DNA from 2 places in the Microbacterium sp. 10M-3C3 genome. Region 2 is predicted to be linked to the other one. Evidence: predicted binding sites of a transcription regulator. Region 2 holds the regulator's gene; the other holds the start of a gene.

Region 1 (7,514 bases), 1.3 Mb from region 2:
GGTGTTGTTGAACAGCGCGCCGGACAGGTCGTTGAACGTGCCGAGGCGGCTGAAGTGCAGCTGCCACCACAGCGGGTCGGTCGTCGTCGCGATGGACAGCAGCACGCCTCCGCTCAGCACGATCAGCACGGCGAGGGCGACGTGCATCGTGCTCACACGCGACACGAGACGACCCGGGAAGAGGGCGCGCGAAGCAGAGAGGAACGACGGACGAGTGACGGTGAGGACGGCGCTCATTCGGGTTGACTCCACCCATGGCGAACGGGGCGTTCCCTACCGTCGAGCTCCCCTGACCCCGTGCACTCCCCGGTCGCGAACGCCGGATGGGCTAAATCGGCTCCCCAGCGCGTGACGGCATGCCGTCACGGACATGGTATCGCCCGTTCCGCATGAATGCGCACGGCCATCAGGGCTTGACTTCCAAAGTTTACGTCGTCCGGTGTGCCGAAACCCGGCTGGGCGCGGTGTCGGCGCGCCGCGATCAGCGAGAGAAGCGGAAGCCCCACGAGCCCGTGAAGCCCTCGCCGGGGGCGAGCCAGCGCAGGTCGCGACCGGAGTTGAACGCCTCGGCGGGAGCCGTCAGCGGTTCGAGGGCCAGCGCCAGCGGATAGCCCGTGTACCGGTCGGTGGTGAAGACCTGCAGCCACCCGAACGCGGCGTCCTGCCACAGCACGAGCTCGGCGCCGTCGGGCGCCCGGAGAGTGGTGTGTGCGACGCCGCTGTCGTCCCGATCCAGTCCGACGTACGCGGTGTCGAGGTCGAGGTCGCCGACGATCCGGCCGCCGCGCAGGTCGGTGGCGTCGTCGACGGGCTCCTCGCCGACGGGAAGCTTCCGCTCGTCCAGGATGAGGCGGCGATCGCCGCTGGCGGTCAGCACGAGGTCGGCGACGTCGGCGGTGCCGATCATCACGAAGGGGTGCGCACCGACCGCGACCGGCGCGTCGTCCGCGCCGACGTTTCGCACGTCGTGGCTGACCGTCACGCCGTTCTCGGTCAGCACGTACGAGACGCGGTTCTCCAAGGAGAAGGGGTAGCCCGTCTGCGGGAACACGTCGGCGCGCAAGGTCACCGCATCCGGAAGCACCGTCTCGGCGACGTACGGCGCGAACCGCAGCAGGCCGTGGCTGGCGTTGCCGAGGGCCGGCTCGGTGATCGCGAGCTGCCGCTCCACGCCGCGCTGGGTCCACCGCCCGTCGCGGATGCGATTCGGCCATGGCACGAGCACGGTGCCCGACGCGGCGGGCGCCGGGGCGTCGTCGGGATAGCGCGGGACGAGTTCGACGCCGTCCACGGTGAGGGCGCGCAGCGCCGCGCCCACCTGCGCGATCTCGGCGGACACGCCGTCGCGCTCGAGGCGGAAGCGATGGCCGGTGGGGTCGGCGGGGGAGAAGCTCACCATTTCAGGCTAGCGGGGCGGGCTCTCAGGCTCGTGCGGTAGCGTCATGAGGTCGGCTCTGGACACCGCGCGGGTGCGCGGATGGGTTTGTGAGTCCAAGGGGCCGATGGGACGACCGCGATCGCGGTCTTCGACCATCACATTCAATGGCCCCCGGCCGACGACGTTCCGGGTTCGTTCCGCCTGTACCGCAGGCGGTGCCGCTGTTGCGCGAGAACAACCCAGGAAGATCACCATGCCCAAGAACAAGAAGCCCGCCGGCGGGCGCCCCGCCAAGAACTTCGAGCCGCGATACGGCCAGAAGGCGTCGTTCCAGGACCGCAAGCGCCGCACCGACGCTCCGGGCGCCGCGCGCCCCGCCGGCCCGGGCAGCCGCAGCCCGAAGCACCGCGGGTACCGTCCCGAGGAGGCTACCGAGCCCGCCCCGAAGCGCCGCTGGACCGCGCAGGAGCGCGCCGGACGCGACGAGGCGCGCAGCATCCGCACCCGCGCCGGCGACGACCGCCCCGCCCGTCGTTCGTTCGACGACCGTCCGGCCCATTCAAACGGCGACCGTCCGGCTCGTCGGTCGTTCGACGACCGTCCGGCCCGTTCGTTCGACGACCGTCCCCGTCGGTCGTTCGACGACCGTCCGGCCCGTTCGTATGGCGAAAGCGCTGCTCGCCGGGGCGACGTGCGGGGGTTCCGGGAGGATCGTCCGGCGCGTCGTGATTCCGGGCAGTCTTTCGGGGACCGGGGTCGCCGGTTCACAGAAGACCGCCCGGCCCGCTCGTTCGACGACCGCCCGGCCCGCGGCGACCGCCCGTCGTTCCGCGACGACCGTCCGGCTCGCTCGTTCGACGACCGGCCCCGTCGCTCGTTCGACGACCGGCCCGCCCGTGCCGAGCGCCCGGCGTTCCGCGACGACCGTCCGCGCCGCTCGTTCGATGACCGTCCGCGCCGCTCCTTCGACGACCGTCCGGCGCGCGGCGAGCGCCCGAACCGCTCCGATTGGCGCGCGGACGAGAAGGCGAAGGCCTTCGAGCAGCACGTCGACGTCGTGCACGAGAAGCTGCAGGCCGAGGCGGTGCAGGCCGAGGAGGTCTCCGATGCCACGTTCGCCAGCCTCGGGCTGGGCGACAACATCGTGCGCGCCCTCGCCGACCTCGGCGCGGCGTCGCCGTTCCCGATCCAGGCCGCGACGATCGCCCCGATCCTCGAGGGTCGCGACGTCCTCGCCCGCGGCCGCACCGGCTCCGGCAAGACCATCGCGTTCGGCGCGCCCCTGGTCGAGGCGATCCTCCGCAGCCAGGCGGGCAAGAAGCGCGAGTTCGGTCGCAGCCCGCGTGCGCTCGTGCTCGCCCCCACGCGCGAGCTCGCGCTGCAGATCGACCGCACGATCCAGCCCATCGCGCGCAGCGTGGGCCTGTTCACCACGCAGGTGTACGGCGGTGTGCCGCAGGCGCGCCAGGTGGGCGCGCTGAAGAAGGGCGTCGACATCGTCATCGGCACGCCCGGGCGCATCGAAGACCTGCAGAACCAGGGCAAGCTCGACCTGTCCGAGGTGAGCATCGTCGTGCTCGACGAGGCCGACCACATGAGCGAGCTCGGCTTCCTCGAGCCGATGCAGCGGATCCTCCGCCTCGTCGCCGACGGCGCGCAGAAGCTGCTCTTCTCCGCGACGCTCGACCGCGAGGTCGCCGCGCTCGTGGACGAGTTCCTCGTCGACCCGGCCGTCTACGAGGTCGCCGGCGAAGACCAGGACTCCGGCACGATCGACCACCGCGTGCTCGTCATCGACCACCGCGACAAGGCCGAGATCCTCACGTCGCTCGTCGACCGCGACGGTAAGACGCTCGTCTTCGCCCGCACCCGCGCGTACGCCGAGATGCTCGCCGAGCAGTTCGACGAGGCGGGCATCGCCGCCGTCGCCCTCCACGGCGACCTCAACCAGGGCAAGCGCACGCGCAACCTCGAGCGGCTCACGTCGGGGCGCGTGCACGTCCTCGTCGCGACCGACGTCGCGGCCCGCGGCATCCACGTCGACGACATCGACCTCGTGATCCAGGCGGATGCGCCGGACGAGTACAAGACGTACCTGCACCGGTCGGGTCGCACCGGCCGTGCCGGTCGCTCGGGCACGGTCGTGACGCTCATCACGCGGCAGCGTCGTCGTCGTATGACGGAGATGCTCGAGCGCGCCGAGATCGATGCGCCTTTCGACGAGGCCCGCGTCGGCGACGACGTGCTCGAGGAGCTCGCCGGCCGCCAGGCCGCCGACGTCGCCTCCTGACGCCCGCCCACCGCGAGAACCCTTCCGCGGCGCGAGAACACCGGCCTTCGCCGGGCTCTCGCGCCGCGGTTGTGCTTTCGCGGACGATCAGAACAGCGTCGGCTCCGAGCCCGGCGCTACGCGCGGCCGGGTCTGGCGCACCGGTCCGAGCCCGCGCAGCGCACCGGGTTCGGGGGCGGATGCGGCGGCGTCGCGCCGATCGGCGAGGCCGGGCGCGGGCGCACCGCGGGGGTGGTCGGCTTCGTCGTAGCCGTCGAGCCGGTGCATCCGCAACAGCGGCCGCACCCGCTTGCTGAGCCACGAGCGGTAGGCCTTCGGCGCGGTCGCCGCCACGCCCGGGTACAGGCCCCGGTACGACGAGACGAGGTCGGGGCGTTCGCGCTCGAGCCACGAGAAGAACCACTGTTTCGCGCCGGGACGCAGATGCAGCGCGCCGTACACGACGCGCGCCGCCCCGGCCTCGCGGATGCGGCGCAATGCATCGTCGATCGCCGCGACCGAGTCGGTGAGGTGCGGCAGCACCGGCATGAGGAACACCGTGACGCGGAACCCGGCGTCGGCGGCCGCGCGCACGGTGTCCAGGCGCGCCTGCGCGCTCGGCGTGCCCGGCTCGAGGGCGTGCTGCAGGGCGTCGTCGAACACGGCGATCGACATCGCGAGCGACACGCGCACCGATCGCGCCGCATCCGTCAGCAGCGGCAGGTCGCGCCGCAGCAGCGTCCCCTTCGTGAGGATCGAGAACGGCGTGCCCGATTCCGTCAGGGCGCCGACGATGTCGGGCATGAGCCTGTAGCGGCCCTCGGCGCGCTGGTACGGGTCGGTGTTCGTGCCGAGCATGACCGGCTCGCGCGTCCACGAGCCACGCCGCAGCTCGCCGCGCAGCACCTCCGCGACGTTCACCTTCACCACGATCTGGCTGTCGAAATCGCGTCCCGCGTCGAGATCGAGATACTCGTGCGTCTTCCGAGCGAAGCAGTAAGCGCACGCGTGGCTGCATCCTCGATACGGGTTCACCGTCCAGTCGAAGGGCATCGCGGATGCCCCGGGCACACGGTTCAACGCCGACTTGCACAGCACCTCGTGGAACGTCATGCCCGCGAACTCGGGGGTGGTGACCGAGCGGACGAGGCCGTCCATCCGCTCCATCCCGGGCAGGGCCGCGACGTCGTCGACTCCGAGCTGCTGTCCCTGCCACCGCATACGGATAGTCGAACAGAGATTCGAATCTGTGTCAATCACCGCATGCCGTTTGTCGAAGCGCCGCCAGCGGGCGGACCCGCGGCCGGGCCGTCGGGGACAATGGCAGGGTGACGGTTCCCGATCCGCACGCTCCCCTCACCCGCCGCGCGCTGCGCGAGGCGGCGCGCGGGGTGCCCGCATCCGACGCACCCCCCGCGCGGCATGCGCGTCGGCCGCGCCTGGGCGTGCGGGCGTGGATCGCTCTCGTCGGAGCGGTCGTGCTCGTCGCCGGCGGCACCACGGCGGTGACGGCGGCGCTCACGGCGACCGAGCCGCCCGCGGCGGCCGCGCGCGTCGGCGAGACGCCGGAGGAGTCGGTCGCCGTCCAGGTGGTGCCGCTGCCGCCGGAGGGGCTGCCCACCCCAGAGATCACGGCGGATGCGGCGGCGACGACCGCGCTGTGCGACGAGCCCGCACTCGTGCAGGCGCTGCAGGCGGGCGACGACGGCGCGACCATCGCGGCGGCCGGCGGTGCCGAGGCGTTCCGGCTCGCCGTCGCGGCGGGGACCGCGCCGTGCCTGCGGCTGGACGACCCCGCTCGCGAGTGGGCGGTCGTGAACAAGCTCCGCCCCCACGCGCCGATCGACTTCAGCCCGGGCGGCACCGTGCGCCCCGCGGGCGTGCGCGCGCTCGAGGACGCGACGCTGCGACCGCAGGCCGCGGCGGCGCTCACGGCGCTCGTGCGGGCCGCCGCCGACGCCGGCGCGGGCGAGATCGCGATGGAGAGCGCCTACCGCTCGTACACGACGCAGCAGCGCACGTACTCCGGGCACGTCTCCGACCGCGGCCGCGAGGGCGCCGACCTCGTGAGCGCGCGCCCGGGGTTCAGCGAGCACCAGTCGGGTCTCGCGGTCGACGTCCTCCCGTGCGACGGCTCGTGCCGCACGATCGACGACCTCGCCGCGTCGCCGCAGGGTGCGTGGGTCGCCGAGCACGGGTGGGAGTTCGGCTGGATCGTGCGCTACGAGAGCGGGCGCACGGATGTCACCGGCTACGACCCCGAGCCGTGGCACCTCCGCTACATCGGCCCCGAGCTCGCGACGGCCTACCACGACGGCGGCTTCACGACGCTCGAGGAGTTCTTCGCCCTCCCACCCGCGCCCGCGTACGCCGGCTGACGTCCTGCGGCTCGCGAGAGCGCACGGATGCACGCTTCCGCGGCCGGTTTCCGTGCATGGGCGTGTTCTCGCGAGACCCGCTGAACGGTGGGACTCCGTATCATGGATGCTGGCACTCAGGGTCGCGCGACGCGACCGCACCACTCGAAGCGGAGGGGCACGCGATGGACCGCGACATCTACGACGAAGACCACGAGGCGTTCCGGGACGTCGTGAAGGAGTTCGTCAAGCGCTACGTGACGAACGAGGCGCGTGAGCGCTGGGACGCGGCGGGCGAGATCGACCGCGAGACGATGCTCGCCGCGGGACAGTCCGGGCTCATCGGCCTGTCGGTGCCCGACGAGTTCGGCGGCGCGGGGATGCTGCAGGACTACCGCTTCCGTACGATCGTCATGGAAGAGGTCATCCGGGCCGGCGCCGGGTCGCTCGCGGGCGCCTTCGGCATCCAGGACGACCTCGCCGTGCCCTACCTCGCGCACTTCGGCACGCCCGCGCAGCAGGAGAAGTGGCTGCCCGGCATGGCCACGGGCGAGGTGATCGGCGCCCTCGCGATGACCGAGCCGGGCGCCGGCAGCGACCTGCGCGGTGCGTCGACGACGGCGAAGAAGGTCGACGGCGGCTACCTCGTGAACGGCGCGAAGACGTTCATCTCGAGCGGCAAGACCGCCGACCTCGTCGTCACCTTCGTCAAGACCGGCGAGGGCAACCGGGCGGACGCGTTCAGCCTGCTGCTGATCGAGAACGGCATGCCGGGCTTCGACCACGGCAAGACGCTCCACAAGATGGGCTTCCACGGCCACGACACGGCGGAGCTCTCGTTCACCGACGTGTTCGTGCCCGACGAGAACCTCATCGGCGGCGAGGAGGGGCATGGGTTCGTGCAGCTCATGCGCAACCTGCCGCTCGAGCGCCTCTCCATCGGCGTGGCCGCGGCGGCGGCCGCACAGGCCGGCTTCGAGTGGACGCTCGACTACGTCAAGAGCCGCGAGGCCTTCGGCACGCCCGTGATCGACTTCCAGAACACGCGCTTCCAGCTGGCCGACGTCGCCACGACCGTCGACGTCTTGTGGGCGTATGTCGACCGCGCGATCGAGCTGTATGGGGAGGGCGAGCTGACTCCCGAGGAGGCCGCGAAGGTCAAGTTCTGGACGACCGAGCGCGAGGGCGAGGTGCTCGACGCGTGCGTGCAGCTGCACGGCGGCTACGGCTACATCACGGAGTACCCGATCGCGCGGGCGTACCTCGATGCGCGTGTGCACCGCATCTACGGCGGCACGAACGAGATCATGCGGGAGATCGTCGGCCGTCAGCTCGCCGGCCGACGCTGACCACGGCCGGTCGGCCGTCCCGGCAGGTCGCGCCGGCCGGCGCTGACGTCGGCTGCTCGCCGGCGCGGGCCGAGGCTCAGCGCGAGAGGTTGCCGCTCGAGCACGTCTCCTGCGCCGCGGTCGAGCCGGTGATGCTCGGCGGCAGCGCGACGGCGGTCGGC
Region 2 (7,514 bases):
GACACCGTCGGCTTCGTGCGCAACCTGCCGCACCAGCTCGTCGAGGCGTTCCGCTCGACGCTCGAGGAGGTCGCCGACGCGGACGTCATCGTGCACGTCGTGGACGGATCCCACCCCGATCCCGCGGCGCAGCTGGCCACCGTGCGAGATGTCATGGGCGACGTGGGCGCGCGCTCGACGCGTGAGATCGTCGTGTTCAACAAGGCCGATCTGGTCGACGACGACACCCGCCTCGTGCTGCGCGGTCTCGAGCCGAGCGCGCTGTTCGTGTCGTCGCGCACGGGCGAGGGCATCCAGGAGCTGCGACAGGTCGTCGAGGACGCCCTGCCGCTGCCCGCCGTCGAGGTGCGCGCGGTCGTCCCCTACGACCGCGGCGACCTCGTGTCGGCCGCGCACGCGTCGGGGCTCATCGTGACGCAGGAGCACCGCGCCGAAGGCACGTTCCTCCACGCGCACGTGGGCGAGCGTCTCGCCGCCGAGCTGGCCCCCTTCCGGGCGTGAGCGCGTCCGTCCCTCCGATCACTCGAGCGTGATCGGAGGGACGCCCGGCGGGTCGAAGCCCAGCACCGCCCCGAGGAACGCCAGCTCCGTCTCGAGCGCGTGCACGATCGTCTCCGCGCGACGGAAGCCGTGGCCCTCGCCGTCGTAGACGACCGCCAGATGCGGCACGCCGCGCTCCGCGAGGGCCGCACGGATGGCCTCCGCCTGGGCGGGGGGCACGACGCGGTCCTCGGCGCCCTGGAGGATCAGCAGCGGCACGCGGAATCGGTCCGGATGCGTGAGCGGCGATCGTTCGTCGTAGACCGCCTCCGCCTCCGGGAGCGGACCGATGAGCCCGTCGAGGTAGCGCGACTCGAACTCGTGCGTGTCGGCGGCCAGGGCGCGCGCGTCGCCCACCGCGTACCGCGCGACGCCGGCGGCGAAGACGTCGGTGCGGGTCAGCGCGGCCAGCACCGTCCAGCCTCCCGCCGAGCCGCCCTCGATCACGAGGCGCGCCGCATCCGCATCGCCGCGCGTCACGAGGGCGGAGGCGGCGGCGGCGACGTCGTCGACGTCGACGAGACCCCACTGTCCCCGAAGGCGCTCGCGGTACTCCCGGCCATAGCCGGTGGAGCCGCCGTAGTTGACGTCGAGCACGCCGATGCCTCGACTGGTGAAATAGGCGGTCTTCGCGGATGCGGCGGGGCCGACGTGCGCGGTCGGACCGCCGTGAACCCACACGAGGTAGGGCGGCCGGGCGTCGTCCGGGCCCTCGACGTCGGGGTGCGTGGGCGGGTAGGCGAAGGCGTGCACGGGCCCGTGCGGACCGGCCGCCGCTAGCGGGTGCGCACGCGGCATCCACTCCGCCCCGATGGCGCCGTCGCCGCCGGCGATGCGCGTCACCTCGCCCGTGGCGATGTCCACGCGCCACAGGCCGGCGCCGCCGTCGGCCGTCGATCCCGACACGAGCGCCTGCGAGCCACGCGTGTGCTCGACGAGGCCGCCCGCGACGACGGGGGTGTCCAGGTCGCGGACGCCGTCCGCGGCGGCGAGGACGATGCGGTCACCGCCGTCGGTGCGGACGGCCACGACGCCGCCGTCGACCAGCCCGTACCACCGCGACCCCAGCACCCACAGGGCGCCGCCCGTGTCGGCGTCGGCCGCCGCGTAGGGTTCCGGCGCGGCACCGGCCCTCGCGCGCCACAGGTTCCACCGCCCGGTCGGGTCGTCGACGAAGAACAGGTCGTCGCCGCGCCACTCCGGCTGCAGCGGGGCGCTGTGCCCACCCGCGACGACCGACCAGGCCGTCACCTTCTCGTCCTCGACGCGGCCGCGGCGCAGCTGCGTGCGATCCCACGGCATGTCGGGGTGGTCCCACGCGATCCACGCGAGCTCTCCGCCGTCCGGGGACAGCGTGGGCTGCGCGAGGAAATCGCTCTCGCCGACGAGCGCCCGGACGAGCTCCGGATCGGTCGCGGCGCCGCCGTCGAGCGGCACCGCCACGATCTCGCGCGCCGACCCGCTGCGGTGCGGGCGCTCGCGCACCGCGAGAAGGAGGCCCGCGCGCGTGTGCAGCCCGCCGTACGCGACACCGTCCTCGGCGGCGGTGAGATCGGCGAGCGCACCGTCCGGCCGTCGCACGCGCACGCGCTGATCGGCGCCGTCGACGAAGACGAGCTCGCCGGCCTCGGTGGCCGTCCATGCCCCGCCGCCGTACTCGTGCACGCGCGAGCGGGCGCTGAGCGGAGCGGCGAGGAGGTCGTCGACGCGTCCGTCGGCGCGGCGCCGGCGCACCGTGACGCGACCGCCCTCCTCGGGCACGGTCTGGCCCCACCAGATCTCGTCGCCGACGAACCGGGCGCCGTCGATGCGCGGCGACGCGCCGGCGACGAGCCGGGCGTCCAGGGGCGACGGCCACGAGCCGTACGGGAGGATCCGGGTCATCCGCCCAGCCTAGACAGGGCGGCCCGGCCGGTTCAGACCGCGCGGAGGACGGCGACCACCTTGCCGAGCACCGTCGCCTCATCGCCCAGGATCGGCTCGAAGGCGGTGTTGCGCGGCAGGAGCCACGTGTGGCCGTCGCGGCGGCGGAACGTCTTCACGGTCGCCTCGCCCTCGAGCATCGCGGCGACGATGTCGCCGTTGTCGGCGGTCGCCTGCGCGCGCACGACCACCCAGTCGCCGTCGCAGATCGCGGCGTCGATCATCGAGTCGCCCGACACCTTGAGCATGAACAGCTCGCCCTTGCCGACGAGCTGGCGAGGGAGCGGGAAGATCTCCTCGACCTGCTGGTCGGCGGTGATCGGCACGCCCGCGGCGATACGGCCGACGAGCGGGACGAGTGCGGCGTCCCCGAGCGCGGGGGCGGTGTCGGCGGGATTCTCCGCCGCCGTCCCCGGGAGGTCGATCAGCACCTCCATCGCCCGGGTCTTGCCGGGGTCGCGGCGGAGGTAGCCGCTGAGCTCGAGCTGGTTGAGCTGATGCGTGACGCTCGAGAGCGACTTCAGCCCGACGGCGTCGCCGATCTCGCGCATGCTCGGCGGGTAGCCGTACCGCGCGATCGAGCGCTGGATGACTTCGAGGATCGCGAGCTGCTTGTCGCTGAGGCTGCGCCGGCGACGGGTCTGCGGCTTCTCTCGGACGGTCGCGTCGGCCGTGGCATCGGACATGTCGTGCTCTCCCTCCCGGGCCGCCGGAAAGGCACCGGTCTTCGAATGTCGGAGGTCCGTGATGGTCTTCCGCTGTCGAAACCGTATCCGCTGGCGCGGCACGGATCGAGCAGCGCACCGCGTGTCGCGTTCGATCCGATTCCGATCCGCGGGCCGGTTGACACTCGGACTGTATCGAAGATAGATTCGGAAAACAGATTCGCATCCGGCTCTCCCGGCCGAGGGTCGGATGCGAATCTTCCGCCCAGGAGGAACCATGACCACGATCGCGAGCTCCATCCGCCCCACCGGCGTCGGCGCCACCGTCGTCCGTCGCACGCGCCTGCGGCTCACGGCCCGCGGCCGTCGCGTGCTCGCGGCCCTCGCAGCGGTGCCGGTCGCAGCGGCCATCGCGCTCGCCGCCCTCGGCGGAGGATCCGCCATCGCGACCGATTCGGCGGGCGCACCCGCCGGCTCCTTCGCGGAGATCACCGTCATGCCCGGCGACTCGCTGTGGTCGATCGCCCAGGAGGTGGCGCCCGCCGCCGACCCGCGCGACGTCGTCGACGCGATCGCCCGGCTGAACGCTCTGGAGTCCTCGTCGGTCGCGGCTGGGCAGCGCCTCGCGATCCCGGCGGAGTACGCCCCCGCGGGCTGAGCCGGCGCCGGCCGGCCGGGTGTCGCGCCGTAGCATGGGGAGAATGACCACTCGGCTGGACGACCTCCCGCTCCGCGACGACCTGCGCGGGCTCGTTCCCTACGGTGCCCCGCAGGCCGCCCTGCCGGTCGCCCTCAACGTCAACGAGAACACCCACCCGATCCCCTCCGAGGTCGCGGACGACATCCTCGACGGCGTCGCGCGTGCCCTGCGCGATGTCAACCGGTACCCCGACCGTGAGTTCACCGCGTTGCGCGAGGCCTTCGCCGACTATCTCGGACACGGTCTCTCCGCAGCGCAGATCTGGGCGGCCAACGGCTCCAACGAGGTGCTGCAGCATGTCCTGCAGGCTTTCGCCGGGCCGGGGCGCACGGCCTTCGGCTTCGCGCCGACGTACTCGATGTATCCGCTCCTCACGCGCGCGACGGGCGCCACGTGGCTCGCGGGCACGCGGGAGAGCGACTTCACCGTCTCGGCCGAGTCGGCTGCCGCGCAGGTGGCCGAGACGGGTCCGGACGTCGTGTTCCTGTGCGCCCCCAACAACCCCACCGGCACGCCGATGACGCTCGACGTGATCGAGGCGGTGTACGACGTCGCCCCGGGCATCGTGATCGTGGATGAGGCCTACCAGGAGTTCGCGCCGCGCGACGAGCGCTCGGCGCTCTCGCTGCTGCCCGGCCGCGAGCGGCTGATCGTCTCGCGCACGATGAGCAAGGCCTTCGCCTTCGCGGGAGCGCGCGTCGGCTATCTCGCAGCCGACCCCGCCGTCGTGGACGCTCTGCGGCTCGTGCGCCTGCCCTACCACTTGAGCGCGCTGACTCAGGCGGCCGCGCTCGGGGCCCTCGCGCACGCCCCCACGATGCTCGCGATGGTGGACGAGATCGTGTCGCAGCGCGACCGCATCTCCGCCACGGTGTCGGCGCTCGGCTACGAGCCCCACGAGTCGTGGACGAACTTCGTCCTGTTCGGCGGCGTTCCCGACCCCGCCGCGACGTGGCAGGCGCTGTACGACCGCGGCGTGCTCATCCGGGACGTCGGCATCCCGCACGCCCTGCGGGTGACCGCGGGCACCGCGGAGGAGACCACCGCGTTCCTCGACGCGCTGGCGTCGGTAGGATCGAGGGCATGACCGACGGCTCGCCGCGCACGGCGTCCCTGCGGCGCGAGACCAGCGAGTCGAGCGTCGAGCTCACCCTCGACCTCGACGGCACGGGCCGCTCGACGATCGAGACGACGGTGCCGTTCTTCGACCACCTGCTGACCGCGTTCGCGAAGCACTCGCTCACCGACCTGACGGTGCGCGCGACGGGCGACACGCACATCGACGCCCACCACACCGTCGAAGACGTCGCGATCGTTCTCGGCGACGCCATCCGCGAGGCCCTGGGCGACAAGGCCGGCATCGCGCGCTTCGGCGATGCCCTCGTGCCCCTCGACGAGGCGCTCGCGCAGGCCGTCGTCGACATCAGCGGCCGGCCCTACCTCATGCACGTGGGGGAGCCGACGGGGTACGAGCACCACCTCATCGGCGGTCACTTCACCGGATCGCTCGTGCGCCACACCTTCGAGGCCATCGCGTTCCACGCCGGCCTGACCGTGCACGTGCGGGTGCTGGAGGGTCGCGACCCCCACCACATCGCCGAGGCGGAGTACAAGGCGTTCGCGCGCGCATTCCGCCAGGCCAAGGCCCGCGACCCGCTCGTGGAGGGGATCCCGAGCACCAAGGGCGCGCTGTGAGCGATGCAGCTGCGCCGCGCGAGGGCGTCCGCCCGTCGGTGGCAGTCCTCGACTACGGGTCGGGCAACGTCCACTCCGCCGTCAAGGCGCTCATCGCCGCCGGCGCCGACGCGCGGCTGACCTCCGACCGCGAGGAGATCCTCGCCGCCGACGGTCTCGTCGTGCCCGGAGTGGGCGCGTACCGGGCCGTCATGGAGGCGCTCCGCGCCAGCCGCGGCGACGAGCTCATCGGACGCCGCCTGGCCGGCGGACGACCCGTGCTCGGCATCTGCGTCGGCATGCAGGTGCTCTTCGGACGGGGCGTGGAGCGCGGTGTCGACACCGAGGGCCTCGGCGAGTGGCCGGGCGTGGTCACCGAGCTCGATGCCCCCGTCCTGCCGCACATGGGCTGGAACACGGTCGAGCCGGGCGAGGGCTCGCGCCTGTTCGCCGGCATCGAGAACGAGCGCTTCTACTTCGTGCACTCGTTCGGCGCGCAGCAGTGGCATCTGCAGGTGCAGCCGCCGTTCCCGTCGCCGACCCTGACGTGGTGCACGTACGGCGCGCCGTTCCTGGCCGCGGTCGAGAACGGGCCGCTGTCGGCGACGCAGTTCCACCCGGAGAAGTCGGGGGAGGCGGGCATCCGCCTGCTGTCCAATTGGATCGGCGGGCTGCGCGCGGCTACTCTCTGAGCTTGTGCCCGGCGCCGGCGACCGCCCGCGCGTGCACGAGGAGCCATGAACGATTTCGCGTCCACACCCGAGCTCATCCTGCTTCCGGCCGTCGACATCGCCGGCGGCAAGGCCGTCCGTCTGACGCAGGGCGAGGCAGGCACCGAGACCAGCTACGGCGACCCCGTCGACGCCGCCGTCGAGTGGGCGCAGCAGGGCGCGCGCTGGATCCACCTCGTCGACCTCGACGCCGCCTTCGGTCGCGGCAGTAACGCCGCGGTGCTGCGCAAGGTCATCAAGCAGGTGCGCGGCGTGCAGGTCGAGCTCTCGGGCGGCATCCGCGACGACCGCTCGCTCGAGGCGGCCCTCGACAGCGGCGCCTCGCGCATCAATCTCGGCACCGCGGCGCTGGAGAACCCGGAGTGGGCGGCGGACGTCATCGGCCGCTACGGCGACCTCGTCGCGGTGGGCCTGGACGTGCGCGGCACGACGCTCGCCGCGCGGGGGTGGACCCGTGACGGCGGCGACCTGTGGACGGTGCTCGACCGGCTCGAAGACGCCGGATGCAGCCGCTACGTCGTCACCGACGTGACCAAGGACGGCACGCTCCGCGGCCCGAATCTCGAGCTGCTGCGCGAGATGACCGAGCGCACCCCGAAGCCCGTCGTCGCCTCGGGCGGCGTCTCGAGCCTCGACGACATCGCGGCGCTGCGCGAGCTCGTGCCGCTCGGTGTCGAGGGCGCCATTGTGGGCAAGGCGCTCTACGCCGGCGCCTTCACGCTCGCGGAGGCGCTGGATGTCGCCGGAGGCTGACGACCCGCGGTCCGACTCCGCCGGCGTCCCGTGGGAGGGGCGCAGCTTCGAGGCCAACCCGCACGCCGGGGACGACGGCTCCGCCGATCCGGCCCTCCTCACCGCGCTCGAGGCCTTCCGCGCGGGGACCGGCGACGCGCGCGCCGTCGTCGACGCCTACCGCAGCGCGCGCGTGCTCATCCCACTCGTGGCGGAGAAGGGCGACGAGGGCATCGGCGCGCACGGTCTCCCCGTCGACAAGACGCAGGAGCTGTCGATCGTCACCGTCGCGGCGCCGGACGGCCGGCGCGTGCTGCCGGTGTTCACGTCCACCGACACGATGCGCCGGTGGGATGCGGCGGCGCGCCCGGTGCCCGCGGACGGCGTGCGCACGGCTCTGGCCGCCGCATCCGAAGACACCGAGCTCATCGTCATCGATCCCGCCTCCCCGACGGAGCACGTGCTGCGGCGCCCGGCGGTGTGGGCGGTCGGTCAGCAGACGCCGTGGGAGCCGCCGCACACGTCGGCCGAGGTGTACACGGGGCTCAA

Evidence for each region. The regulator LexA, encoded in region 2, represses DNA repair genes until DNA is damaged. The targets are predictions, from matches to a motif close to TCGAACANNTGTTCGA.
Region 1: EI169_RS01095 (Rv2578c family radical SAM protein) is a predicted target of LexA. The motif match lies at 4,877-4,892, and genes of this name have one in related genera.

The regions. Positions count from the first base shown of each region.
Region 1 is NZ_CP034245.1:237,333-244,846, forward strand. Features, by position in the region: gene EI169_RS01085 (aldose 1-epimerase family protein) at 482-1,396, opposite strand; gene EI169_RS01090 (DEAD/DEAH box helicase) at 1,632-3,668, shown strand; gene EI169_RS01095 (Rv2578c family radical SAM protein) at 3,756-4,868, opposite strand; gene EI169_RS01100 (M15 family metallopeptidase) at 4,976-6,025, shown strand; gene EI169_RS01105 (acyl-CoA dehydrogenase family protein) at 6,190-7,353, shown strand; gene EI169_RS01110 (LCP family protein) at 7,430-7,514, opposite strand, start outside.
Region 2 is NZ_CP034245.1:2,302,738-2,310,251, reverse strand. Features, by position in the region: gene hflX (GTPase HflX) at 1-501, shown strand, start outside; gene EI169_RS11220 (prolyl oligopeptidase family serine peptidase) at 520-2,424, opposite strand; gene lexA (transcriptional repressor LexA) at 2,457-3,149, opposite strand; gene EI169_RS11210 (LysM peptidoglycan-binding domain-containing protein) at 3,406-3,786, shown strand; gene EI169_RS11205 (histidinol-phosphate transaminase) at 3,830-4,915, shown strand; gene hisB (imidazoleglycerol-phosphate dehydratase HisB) at 4,912-5,523, shown strand; gene hisH (imidazole glycerol phosphate synthase subunit HisH) at 5,520-6,194, shown strand; gene priA (bifunctional 1-(5-phosphoribosyl)-5-((5-phosphoribosylamino)methylideneamino)imidazole-4-carboxamide isomerase/phosphoribosylanthranilate isomerase PriA) at 6,240-6,986, shown strand; gene EI169_RS11185 (SseB family protein) at 6,970-7,514, shown strand, end outside.